Regions from separate parts of the Pseudomonas sp. S2_C03 genome, predicted to be linked through region 2. Evidence: riboswitches for the same ligand, from Rfam matches in the RefSeq annotation. Region 2 holds a riboswitch; each other region holds the start of a gene.
What was found. A riboswitch is a leader RNA that binds a small molecule or an ion and turns the genes downstream of it on or off. The one in region 2 is predicted to bind cobalamin.
Positions count from the first base shown of each region.

Region 1: another riboswitch for cobalamin. It lies ahead of cobW (cobalamin biosynthesis protein CobW); the one in region 2 lies ahead of AB4N64_RS11555 (ABC transporter substrate-binding protein).
Region 3: another riboswitch for cobalamin. It lies ahead of cobO (cob(I)yrinic acid a,c-diamide adenosyltransferase); the one in region 2 lies ahead of AB4N64_RS11555 (ABC transporter substrate-binding protein).

Region 1 is NZ_CP162766.1:2,137,000-2,141,206, forward strand. Features, by position in the region: gene cobM (precorrin-4 C(11)-methyltransferase) at 1-484, opposite strand, end outside; gene AB4N64_RS09775 (cobalamin biosynthesis protein) at 565-978, opposite strand; gene AB4N64_RS09780 (CbtA family protein) at 975-1,667, opposite strand; gene AB4N64_RS09785 (CbtB domain-containing protein) at 1,679-1,873, opposite strand; cobalamin riboswitch at 1,992-2,218, opposite strand; cobalamin riboswitch at 2,383-2,595, shown strand; gene cobW (cobalamin biosynthesis protein CobW) at 2,695-3,756, shown strand; gene cobN (cobaltochelatase subunit CobN) at 3,760-4,207, shown strand, end outside.
Region 2 is NZ_CP162766.1:2,560,756-2,564,962, reverse strand. Features, by position in the region: gene AB4N64_RS11560 (FecCD family ABC transporter permease) at 1-655, opposite strand, end outside; gene AB4N64_RS11555 (ABC transporter substrate-binding protein) at 664-1,677, opposite strand; cobalamin riboswitch at 1,807-2,001, opposite strand; gene tspO (tryptophan-rich sensory protein TspO) at 2,114-2,557, shown strand; gene AB4N64_RS11545 (cupin domain-containing protein) at 2,680-3,096, shown strand; gene AB4N64_RS11540 (hypothetical protein) at 3,191-3,517, opposite strand; gene AB4N64_RS11535 (sn-glycerol-3-phosphate transporter) at 3,752-4,207, opposite strand, start outside.
Region 3 is NZ_CP162766.1:3,710,151-3,714,357, forward strand. Features, by position in the region: gene bluB (5,6-dimethylbenzimidazole synthase) at 1-295, opposite strand, end outside; gene AB4N64_RS17095 (cobyrinate a,c-diamide synthase) at 292-1,674, opposite strand; gene cobO (cob(I)yrinic acid a,c-diamide adenosyltransferase) at 1,671-2,282, opposite strand; cobalamin riboswitch at 2,366-2,580, opposite strand; gene AB4N64_RS17105 (hypothetical protein) at 2,735-3,319, shown strand; gene AB4N64_RS17110 (PQQ-dependent sugar dehydrogenase) at 3,388-4,207, shown strand, end outside.

The sequences.
Region 1 (4,207 bases), 420 kb from region 2:
GAATCGCCATGGTCGCCCCGTGCTGCGCCAGACTGCCCAGCTCTTCACCGACCGGCATCGCGGTCTTATCGGCGTAACGGGTCAGGATCACACTCTGTGATACGTCCGGCAGAGTCAGTTCTGCGCCCAGCAATGCGGCGCAGGCCGCCGTCGCAGTGACGCCGGGGACGATCTCGAATGGTATGCCCAGCTCGCGCAAATAGCGGATCTGCTCGCCAATCGCGCCATACAGGGACGGGTCCCCGGAATGCACCCGCGCCACGTCCTGGCCATTGGCATGAGCGCCCTTGATCAGTTCGATGATCTGCTCCAGGTGCAGTTCGGCGCTGTTGACCACCTGTTCGGCGCTATGGCCCTCCAGCACGGCGGCGGGCACAAGGGAGCCGGCATAGATGATCACCGGACAGCTGCGGATCAGGCGCTGGCCTTTGACCGTGATCAGTTCCGGGTCGCCAGGACCTGCGCCAATGAAGTAGACGGTCATCGTCGTTTCCTGTCAAAAAAGGGTTGGGCAAGGCTTCAGATGAAGATTGCTCATGTTCAGGGGCGGGGATTATCGGGATTTTACGCTGCGCCGGCCAATGCCAGTGTCGCCTGGGCGTATTTTTGTCGTGAAATCAGCAAGGTCGCCGGTGCCTGAGTGAGTTGTTCGGCGAGGGCGAGGGCGGTGCTCTCGGCCACGCCGTAGCAGCCGGTGCGTTCGAAGGCGATCTGCGAACGGTGGCTTAAGCACGGCTCGTAGGGCGCCAGTTGTTCACTGCTGAAATACGTCAGCGGCAGGTCGAGTTGTGCAGCCAGTTCGATCAGGCCGGGCTCGTCACGTTTCAGGTCGATGCTGGCCAGGGCCTGTATTTGACGCAGTTCGATTTGATGAGCCTGGAGGACCTGGTCGAGCAAAGCGCGCAGCGTTTCGACCGGGCAGCCGCGCTGACAGCCCAGGCCGACCACCAGGGTCGGCGCTGTGCTTTCAATGATCATGCCTGGTTCTGACGACGGAACAGCCACGCGCTGAGCAAGCCAAGGGCCAACCAAAACGCGACGTTAGTCAGTTGCGAAGCCATCTTGAATTGCGATTCCAACGCTTCTGGCGCGAGCATCGAATGCACCTCCGGCTGCGGTGCGCCGATCACATGCGGAACGGCGATGATCGCCACGCCCAGCAATTTCATCAGCCAATGGCGGCTGAACACGATCAGGGCAATGCCGACAGCGGTCGAAGCGGCGGTGCCGATCCACCACATTTGCCGTTGCGCGAGATCCGCCGCGGCGGTGCCCGGCAGTTCAGGGGGCAGGCCGAGGGTTGGCGCCAGCACGAAAGTGGCGTAGCCCGCCAGGCCCCAGAGCAGGCCCTGTGCAGTTTTGGTCGGTGCGCGCAGGGTGTAGAGACCGGCGAGCATCAGTGCAAAACCGACGGCGACGACAAGGTTGCCACCGGTGGTCGACAGCACGCGCTGCCAGCCGTCTTCCGGCTCCCAGGCTTCGGTGTCGTGGCTGTGCGCGGCCGTGCCGGCAGCATGTTCATGCACTTCAACGGCGGCAGGCTCGGATTTCTCGTAGGTTTCGGCCTGCAAAATCAGCGGCGAAACCCAGAAACTTTGCAGCAGCGTGAGCAGCAGGGCGGCCAGCAGTCCGGAAAAACCTGCGGTTTGCGCGATACGCTTGATCATGTCGTCAGGTCTCAATGGCAAGGGAACGCGGCGCTGTGGCGGGTATCGTGGGCGGCGTTGTGGACCGCTTCGATGTGCGAGAAACCGGCGAAGTAGACCAGGCACGCGCCCAGGATTGATGCGCAGACGGCGACGGTCAGGCGTTGGGTCAGGGTGGTTGTGTGGCTGCTGGCCGGTGCGTGGCCGGTGCTGCTGATGATCGACATGGCGCTTCCCTCTGTTCTGTCAGGGTGACGAGAGCGCATGCAGACACCCTGCGTAGCGTGCACGCAGAGGTTCAAACAGCGCCCGCCCACCGCGGGTTTGTTGTTTTCGTGATCGTATCGTCACTGTGTGTTGCGGGCCGGTCTCCGGGCTCGCGAGGGGCTTGGGCATCTGCCGAAACCTGCAAGAATCGCCTTCCCATGCCGATGATCGGCACAGTGGATCTGATTCTTCGCTCGCTTACCGTTGCGGGGGCAGCACCGGACTGACATGGGCTTGAGTAAAGCACATGATTCACCGGTTTCCCGTTTCACCCTGTGAAGGGCACCCGTAACAAGGCGTGTAGGAGAGCATGGGGCGGCTTTGCCGTCAATCGAGACCGGGTCGCGCCCATCGCGAGCAAGCCCGCTCCCACAGGGGACTGCGGACACCGGCCCATTGTGGGAGCGGGCTTGCCCGCGATGGCGTCCCGATTGCCGCCACAAGAATTTGACCCGCCCACAGACCATGCGTAGCCTTGTCGCTTCGAGGTTCTTCGCCATTGTCGAAGCTAAGAAGGGAACGCGGTCAATGCCGCGGCTGCCCCCGCAACTGTGAACGGTGATGTTCGCTGCCACGCCACTGCAAGCCCTGCACAATGGGTTCGCGGGAAGGCGCAGCGAATGCCGGGCCAACCGCCCGGCACACTGTCAGCCAGGAGACCTGCCTCGATCCAGATTCTCACTACAACCGGGCGGGGTGATCCGGTGGCGAAACTCTTGCGCGCACCGCTGTTGCAGCGCTTGTCGTCCCGTATGCCCGCCACCTTGCCAAAGGGCATCCGATGAAAACACTGGCCAAACTCCCCGTCACTATCGTCACCGGGTTTCTCGGCTCGGGCAAGACCACCTTGCTGCGCCACATGCTCGACAACGCCCAGGGCCGTCGTATCGCCGTAATCGTCAACGAGTTCGGCGAGCTGGGCATCGATGGCGAAATCCTCAAGCAGTGCTCCATCGGCTGCACCGAGGAAGAAGCCGTCGGTCGTGTCTTCGAGCTGGCCAACGGCTGCCTGTGCTGCACCGTGCAGGAGGAGTTCTTCCCGGTGATGCGCGAACTGGTGGCGCGCCGGGGCGACCTCGACCACATCCTCATCGAAACCTCTGGTCTGGCACTGCCCAAGCCATTGGTGCAAGCCTTTCAGTGGCCGGAAATCCGCAGCGCCTGCACAGTCGACGCGGTGATCACCGTGGTCGACAGCCCGGCCGTCGCTGCTGGCACTTTCGCCGCGTTCCCGGATCAGGTCGACGCCCAGCGTAAACTCGACCCGAACCTGGACCACGAGTCGCCCCTGCACGAGCTGTTCGCCGACCAACTGGCCAGCGCCGACCTGGTGATTCTCAACAAGGCCGACCTGATCAACCCTGAAGACCTGGCCCGCGTGCGCCTGGAAGTCGCCGAAGAATTGCCGCCGGCGGTCAAGATCATCGAAGCCAGCAGCGGTCGCTTGCCGCTCGATGTGCTGATCGGCCTGGGTGCTGGTTCCGAAGAACACATCGACAGCCGTCACAGTCACCACGATCACCACCACGAAGGCGAGGACGATCACGATCACGACGCGTTCGACTCCATCTCCATCGAATTGCCCCAGGCCGACGAGAGCCTGTTGCTGGATGCGCTGACCCAGTTGGTGATCAAGCACGACATCCTGCGCGTCAAGGGCTTCGCGGCGATCCCCAATAAGCCGATGCGCCTGCTGATCCAAGGTGTGGGCACACGCTTCGACAAGCACTTCGACCGCCAGTGGGGCGCCGATGAAGCGCGCACCACACGCCTGGTACTGATCGGCCAGGCGCTGGACGCCGTGCAACTCGAAGCGCAACTGCGCGCCGCGCTCAGCGTGTAACCCATGCACCTGCTCAGGACCCAGCCCGGCGGTTTCGTGTCGGATGACAACATCGCCGACCTTGGACAAACCCCCGCCGAGCTGGTGATCCTGTGCAGTGGCGACTCCAGCCTCGCCTTGCTCGCCGAGGCCGCGCAACAGTTACCCGACGATTACCCGAGCGTGCGCCTGGCCAATCCGATGCAGGTGCAGAATCACGCCTCGGTGGATTTGTACGTCGATGAAGTGTTGCGCCATGCCAAGGTGATCCTGATTTCGCTGCACGGCGGCATCGCCTATTGGCGCTATGGCGTCGAGCAACTGATCGAGCTGTCCCGGCGCGGCGTGCAATTGATTCTGGTGCCCGGTGACGACCGCCCGGACCCCGAACTCAGCGACCTGAGCACGGTAGCGGTCGAAGAGCGTGACCGGCTCTGGCACTACCTGCGCCAGGGCGGCATGGCCAACGCCC
Region 2 (4,207 bases):
CATCCAGCGCACGCCGATGCCATAAACACACGACCAGGCCAGCGACGGCCACCGGTACCGCCAGCCACACCGACGGCCAGCGCACACCACTGAGATTGCCCAGCAACCAGAACAGAATGCCGCGCGCCTGCTCGGAACTGGCGGACTTGGTGATCAGGAATGCGGTCATTGCATTGAATAGTTGCGACCCGGCAATGCCCGCCAGGATAATCTGCCCGGTCCCCCCCGACGTACCGCTGACTCGCGCCAGCAACACCACCAGCGCAAAGGCGGTCATGGCGCCGACAAAGGCCCCCGCCGACAACGTCAGCAAACCCGCGCCGACACCCAGCAACGCTACCAGGACGGCACCCGTCGAAGCACCCGCGCTGATGCCCAGCAGATAAGGTTCCGCCAACGGATTGCGCAACAAGGATTGCAAGATGACTCCGCACGTCGCCAGCCCGGCGCCGCAAGCGGCGGCCACCAGCGCTCGGGTCAGGCGGTAGTTCCAGACGATGCCTTCATCGATGGGGTTCAGCGCATAACCCGCGCCCCACAGTTTATTGGCCAGCACCTGGAGCACCACGAGCGGGTCGATGGGCGTTTCACCAATGGCAACACCTGCCAGCACCGCCAGCGACAGCATCACCAGCGCAAGCAATGTACGTATCAAGGCTGCAGTCATTTCGGCAGATCGTAACCGTCGATGGCCGTGGCCAGTTGCTCGAGGCCGTCGAACATCCGAGCGCTGGCCTGCAAGGCCATGGCGTCGACGATGATGATGCGGTTGTGCTTCACCGCGTCCATGTTGCGGGTGACCGGATCGCTGCGCAGGAAGGCCAGTTTTTTCTCATGGTCATCCGCCGGGAAGCGGCGACGGTCCATGCGTGCGATCACCAGGAAAGTCGGGTTGGCCTTGGCGATGGTTTCCCAGCCCACGGTTGGCCATTCTTCATCGGAGTCCACCACGTTACGCACGCCCAGGGTGCTGAGCATGAAGTCCGGAATGCCCTTGTGCCCGGCCACAAACGGATCGACGTTCATGTCGGTGCTGGAAAACCACACCAGGGCACTGGCCTGTTTGACACCTTTTTGCTGGACCTTGGCCACGGAGGCGGCCAGCTTGGCTTTAAGCTCGGTGACCCACTGCTCGCCACGGTCCTGCACGTCGAAAATCTGTGCCAGTTGCTCGATGCTCTTGTAAATGGTGTCAATGCGAAACGGCTCCAGGCGCGTGCCGTCGGCGCCTACCCGATTGTCCTTGCCCTCGCAGTCGGACGGGAGCAGGTAGGTCGCGATCTTCAGTTCATGAAACTGTTCACGGGTGCCGACCGCGCCTTGTGGCCCGACCATCCATTCGAACTCCACGGTCACCAGTTCCGGACGCTTGCCGATCACGGCTTCAAAACTCGGCTCGTTGTTCGCCAGGCGTTCGACCTTGTCGTTTTGCGTCTTGTAAGCCGGCAGCACATCGTTGAACCACAGCGAAGTGGCGGCCACCTTGTTGCCCAGGCCCAAGGCATACAGCATCTCGGTGCCGGCCTGGCCAATCGTCACGGCGCGGGTTGGCGCGTGAGCAAAGGTGAGGGGAGTGCCGCAGTTGTCGATGGTCAGCGGGTACTGCGTCGGGGCGGCTTGTGCGAAGGCGCACAGGCCAAGGCTGGTGAACAGCGCAGTAAGGCGGGGCAACAGCATGGGGCAATCTCCATTTGAACCGGACTTGAAACGGGCGCGGTACGGGTCTGGAAACACACCATCGAACGCTGCTGTAAAAGCTGGGCAAGGCCGCTCGGCACGGATGTCCTCCCCGGACACCCCGCCGGTTAGTGATTTGCTTGGCCGGCAGGTCTCCTGACTGATGCGTCGTCGCCACGCTCCAGCCTTCCCGGATCAGGTCCAGTGACTATCGAGGAGCAGGCTCAGCATCTACAGTTGCGGGGGCAGTTTCGATTGACGCCCGTTGCGGCGTTTCGAATTCCCTATTAGTCCCGTTCGGGAACCGGCGGCGTATGGTAGTCGATCAGGCCGCCGAGGGGGAACGTGGTTTTTTTCACCTTGTACGCCGTGAACTTTTAACGGGTCAGCACCCGTCCAAGTTCCAAATACACCGACACAGGGACCGATCATGACCATGACCTTCTTCATCTTCCTCCTGGCCTGCGCGGCGGCCGCCAGCACCGGTGTGCTGTTCAAGCCGGGCGAGTGGTACCAGTCGCTGGTCAAGCCAGGCTTCACGCCGCCCAACTGGTTGTTCCCGGTTGCCTGGACGATCATCTACCTGCTGCTCGCCTGGGCCGGCTACCGCTTGAGCCTGATCCCCGGCAGCCAGATCGTGTTGGCACTCTGGGCCGCGCAAATCGCGCTCAACACCTTGTGGACGCCGGTATTCTTCGGCGCGCATCACGTGTTGGCGGGGATGGTGATTCTGGTGGTGTTGTGGCTGGTGGTCGCGGCCATGGTCGTCATGGCCCTGCGCCTGGACCTGATTACCGGTTTGATCCTGTTTCCCTACCTCGCCTGGCTCTGTGTCGCCGCTGCGCTGAACTTCTCCATTCTGCGTAACAACCCTCGATAGTTTGTTACGCGGTGTAAGAACAGAAGTGCCCGGGACGTGATTTATCCGCGTCCCGGGCAAAAATTATCATCGCGTTCCAGTTCGCAGGCGGTGCGCCGCGACAGCTTTGAGGGAACGCACACATGAAAACCATTGGCTTACGCCACGCTCTCCACGCCTTGCTTCTCGCCGCGACGACCACCACCCTCTGCGCTCCCGCGAACGCCGAGGCGCTGGACAACAAGCAATTTTCGTCAATGCGCAGCGAAGATGTGCAATGGCAGGGTTTTCCCGCGTTCCCCGACGGCGCCAAACTGGCGGTGATCGTTGGCAACCCGAGTCAGTCGGGGCCTTATGTGGTCAGGGTCAAAGTACCGAACGGCTTGAAACTGATGCCGCATACCCACTCGGAAGATCGCATCTATACCGTCATTTCCGGCGTGTTCTATATCGGCCAGGGCAGCACCTTCGACGCCGACAAACTTGTGGCCTACGGGCCGGGCAGTGTGGTCGTGCTGCCGGCGAACACGCCGCACTTCCCACTGGGCGAAGTCCGGTGAGTATGTGTCGCAGGTGTATGGGATCGGGCCTCTGGGGCTCAAGTACATCAATGACGCGGATGACCCGCGTCACGACAAGTAGCCCATTGGTGTGTCAGCTGAGCAACGAAAACCGCAGACGCGGCAGTTTAAAGGCCGTCACGCTGGATGGGGTGGACTCGCGACGTTGATCGACGATCATCTGGCCGATTTCCAAACCCAGCTCTGCAGCATCCTCACGGGTCACGAACCTCAGCGCCGGCGTCTCGCGCGCCTCCCGGATTTCCTGGCCGTCGTACCAGACCGAAACGGTCGTGGTGTGATGGCTCTGCAGGCTTTGGGCCTCGCGGGGTTCCACTTTGATGGGGCCAAACGTTTCGACGAGGATTTCGTAGCCCAGGTAAGTCGCTTGTTTGATTACGGCTGAAGGTTGTGCGGTCATTGCTGCTTTCCATAGCTCTACATCGGACAATGGAAGGCAAAATACTCGAAAATTGGCGCAATGCCAAACTGATATCATGACAAAATGATTACAGTCAATAACCGAGGAAATTGCTGGGTTTCAGGGGAGGGTGGGCTGACCGGTATCCGCATGGAGTGAACCGGCCCGTGGTACGCGCGCCACCCTGAGGCTCGCGGAAGGCTTGGCGCTTTGGAAATATCGGGCGCCCGATGGTCAGTACCGGTAACCCACATTAATCATGGCCGCAGCGCCACCCAGGATTACCAGCTCGGCACCGACCGGCCCGTAAAACGTGCCAATCGCCGGAACAAGTACCGGTGCAACGCCGTAGCGATTGAGTGGAATCCGGTCCTTGTATTTGCCTTTGTAGCCATGAACCAGACCGCCACTGAGCTTGGCGTACACCGGATACTCGTCAGCCACCCAACGATGCCCGTAATAACCGTAGTACGAGCGCTGGTCGAAGGAGTTGAGAAACGTCGCGCCTCCCCAAAGCGAGCCGTCTTCACGATTGCGTTCTACGCCGATCAGCTTTTGGCGGTTGTTGTGATCAGGATCGGGTTTCCAGTGTTTGGTGTAGGCGCTTGTCTGGAAGTACCAGGACTCTCCATCCATGGCGAAGGCACATGGGCTGATCAGGAGTGCGCCCAGGGTGAGCAGTAGAGGTTT
Region 3 (4,207 bases), 1.1 Mb from region 2:
CTTCCACTTTCAGCTTCATGAATTCGTCACTGCGCTCGCCGAGGGCCTCAGCGGTGCGCATGCGCTCTTCCTCCACCAGCGACTGGATCCTGCCGCGCAGGCTGCGGTCGCTGATGCGGATGAAACGCCACGGCTGCATCAGGCCAACGCTCGGCGCCTGGTGTGCGGCTTCGAGCAGGCGCCGCAGTTGCTCAGGTTCTACGGTGCCACCCGTGAAGTGACGCATGTCACGGCGTTCGGCGATGGCGCGGTAGACCGCTTGGCGTTCGGCCTCGGAGAAGGCGTTATCGGTCATGACCCTATCGCGGGCAAGCCCGCTCCTACACCAATACACTCGCCCCCTGTAGGAGCGGGCTTGCCCGCGATGGCGTCCGTAAGGTCCGGCGCAAAAAGCGCAGCAATCGCAGGAGGATTTGACGGAAAATAAAAATGCACATAAGAAGCCGTCATCCGCCCCTCACGATAAACGGCCTCCGCGCCGCGCCCCCCGTTCGGGCTCAGGCCGCGAGCAATCGGAGCCAGCCCGGTGGTGGTCAGCGAATGGTGATAGGTGTGCCCGCGCAGCGAGCCTTCCGGTAATTCAACCGCCTGCAAGGCGAGCGCCGCCAGGCGTTTCTGCATCACCGCATCCCCCGCCAGCAAGCCGGCCAACTCGGCGCGAGTGCCCTCGACATCCGTCAACGAATCAAGCAGGTAGAGCATGCCGCCGCATTCGGCCAGCAACGGTTTGCCGGCTGCATGGTGGGCGCGGATCGCTTCTAGCATCGACGTGTTCTGCGCCAGCGCCACGTGGTGCAGTTCCGGGTAACCGCCGGGCAAGTAGAGGCTGTCGGCGAGCGGCAGTTGCGTGTCACGAATCGGCGAGAAGAATGCCAACTCGGCGCCCATCGCCCGCAGCAGGTCCAGGCTGGCGCCATAGGTGAACGCAAAGGCTTCATCACGCGCCACGGCAATGCGCACGCCGGCCAGCCAAGGATCGACCGCGATCACTTCGGGGGCCGCAAACGCCACGGCGGGCGGCAGCGCGACTTCGCAACTGCTGGCCAGGGCATCGGCAGCAGCATCGAGACGCAGATCCAGATCGTTCAATTCACTGGCCTGAACCAGGCCCAGGTGTCGGCTCGGCAGCTCGATTCCGGTTTCCCGGGACAGCGCGCCGTACCAGCGCAAACCTTCGGTCAGGCTGCCTTCGAGCAATTGCGCATGGCGCAGGGTGCCGACCCGGTTGGCCAGCACACCGGCAAACGGCAGGTCCGGTTGATAGCGGGCCAGGCCCAGTGCCAGGGCGCCAAAGGTCTGCGCCATGGCCGTGCCGTCAATCACCGCGAGTACAGGCACACCGAAGTGACGCGCCAGGTCGGCGCTGGACGGGGTACCGTCGAACAGGCCCATGACCCCTTCAATGAGAATCAGGTCAGCCTCGGCGGCGGCTTCCCACAACAGTCGCCGGCTTTCCTGCTCGCCGACCATCCACATGTCCAATTGATACACCGGCGCACCGCTGGCGCGCTCGAGGATCATCGGGTCGAGAAAGTCCGGGCCACACTTGAAGACGCGCACCTTGCGCCCCTGGTTGCGATGCAACCTCGCCAGGGCGGCGGTGACGGTGGTCTTGCCCTGACCGGAGGCCGGCGCGGCAATCAATACCGCCGGGCAATGACGTGGCTCACTCACAGTTCAACGCCCTTCTGCGCCTTGATACCGGCCTGGAAGGCGTGCTTGATCATGCCCATTTCGGTAACGGTGTCGGCCAACTCGATCATCTCGGGTTTGGCGCCGCGGCCGGTCACCACCACGTGCTGCATCGGCGGACGCGCTTGCAGGTCGCTGAGGACCTGATCGAGGTCGAGGTAGCCGTGCTTGAGAGCGATGTTCAACTCATCCAGCACCACCAGACCAATCGACGGATCGCGCAGCAACTCGCGGGACACCGCCCAGGCCGCTTCGGCGGCAGCGATGTCACGCTGGCGGTCCTGGGTTTCCCAGGTAAAGCCTTCGCCCATCACGTGGAAACGCACCTGCTCCGGGAAGCGGCGGAAAAACAATTCTTCACCGGTACTGTTGCGACCCTTGATGAACTGCACCACGCCGCACTGCATGCCATGGCCCATGGAACGGGCGAGCATGCCAAACGCCGAGCTGCTTTTGCCTTTCCCATTGCCGGTGAGCACCAGCAGCAGGCCGCATTCGTTTGGCGAGTTGGCGATGCGTTCGTCGATCACGGCTTTTTTACGCAACATGCGCGCCAAATGGCGTTCGTCACGATCTGGGGTATCGGTCATGGGGGAGCTCTCCGTTGAGGCGGGATAACGGCGGGCAGGCACAAGAAACAGATGGCAAGAAGCCCGACATCGCCCACCGTGATGTCGCTGGATTGAATCAGGCCGGTCTCCGGGCTCATGAGCGGCATCACGCCGGACTGCGCGCCTTCCCATGTCGCGATCGACACAGTGGCTCAAGGCGCAGCTTTCACTCATTTACCGTTGCGGGGGCAGCGCCGGGATCGTGCACGCACTCACCGGCTTCCCTGTTTCACTCTGCCGACCTGGGTCACAGAGCACCTGAAACAAGCCGCGAAGGTTAGAGGGTTGGGGGTGGAGCGTCAATTAAAGCCGGGAGGCTGGCGGATGAATAACTGCCGTCGATCAATAAAATGACGCCAATCTTGTGCCAGACTCCCAGCAGTGATATCAAAGAGCCACAACCCCACATCACAAGAACAAGGGTGAGCACCATGCAAGGCATGATTATCAGCAATCCGCGACTGGAATTCCTGCGCCCGCTGCTGGAACGCTGGTTTGATTGTATAGACCGCTACAACGCCGTACGGGGCGATAACGACACACCTTACTGGTACGACGAAAAAGCCAATCTGGGTTTGCTCGCGGCCGCCGCCTGGATGGCCGAAATGGTCACCCTGCAAGACACCCAGACCCGCAAGCAGCTTGAGGAAGGCGAACGCAACGCCCGCGCCAATCTGTTCATCGCCTCCAGCGAAACGCGCGCGTATCTTCAGGCCACCCAACGCTGGCCACGGGTCAACAGTCTCAACCTGACCCAGGCGTTGGCGGAAATCACCAGCGACGCCAAACGCATCAGCTACAGCAGCGACCTGAAACTGGGCTGCCTGTTCGTGGCCCCGCAAAAAGCCCAGCACGGCGCCACGCCGGAAGAGCTGCAGGACATGGTCGATGACCTGCAAAAAGAACATTCCTGCGCGGTCGCCTGGTACTTCCCCTACGCCTACCGCAAATTACGCAACGAAGCGGGCAACTATCATCCGGGCATCGCGGTGTTGTTCAAGGAAGCTCACGGCTGACCGGTTGAACCATCTCGGGCTTGCGCTTCTCTACTGATCAGATCACTGCATTCTTAGGGAAGTTCAGCATGCGCAAGCCCCAGCTCGCTCTCGTCATCACCATGGCCGCCGGGCTCGCTGCCTGCGGTGAAACTTCCACCCTGCAGGTCTCCGACGGCACCGGCCCATCCCCGCAACTGCCAGAACCGAACAAGACACTGTTCCCGACAATGAACATCGCCCCGGCCATCGGCTGGCCGGCCGGCGCCAAACCGACGGCAGCAGCGGGCACTCAGGTGGCTGCATTTGCCGAAGGCCTCGATCACCCACGCTGGCTCTACGTACTGCCCAACGGCGACGTGCTGGTGGCCGAAACCAATGCGCCGCCCAAACCCGATGACGATAAAGGCATCAAGGGCTGGATCACCAAGAAAGTCATGAGCCGTGCCGGGGCTGCCGTACCCAGCCCCAACCGCATCACGTTGCTGCGCGACAAAGACCACGATGGCATCGCCGAAATCCGTACCGTGTTCCTGGAAAACCTCAACTCCCCCTTCGGCATGACACTGGTCGGTAATGACCTGTACGTCGCCGACACCGACAGACTGCTGCGTTTCAATTACCAGCAAGGCGACACCACGATCAAATCCCAACCCATGAAGGTGATTGACCTGCCGGGTGGCACGCTGAATCACCATTGGACAAAAAACGTCATCGCAAGCAAGGACGGCAGCAAGCTGTACGTCACGGTGGGCTCCAACAGTAACGTCGGCGAAAACGGCATGGACAAGGAAGAAGGACGCGCGGCAATCTGGGAAGTGGATCGTGCCACTGGCAACCACCGGATATTCGCCTCGGGCTTGCGCAACCCCAACGGCATGGCGTGGGAACCGCAGAGCGGCGCGCTGT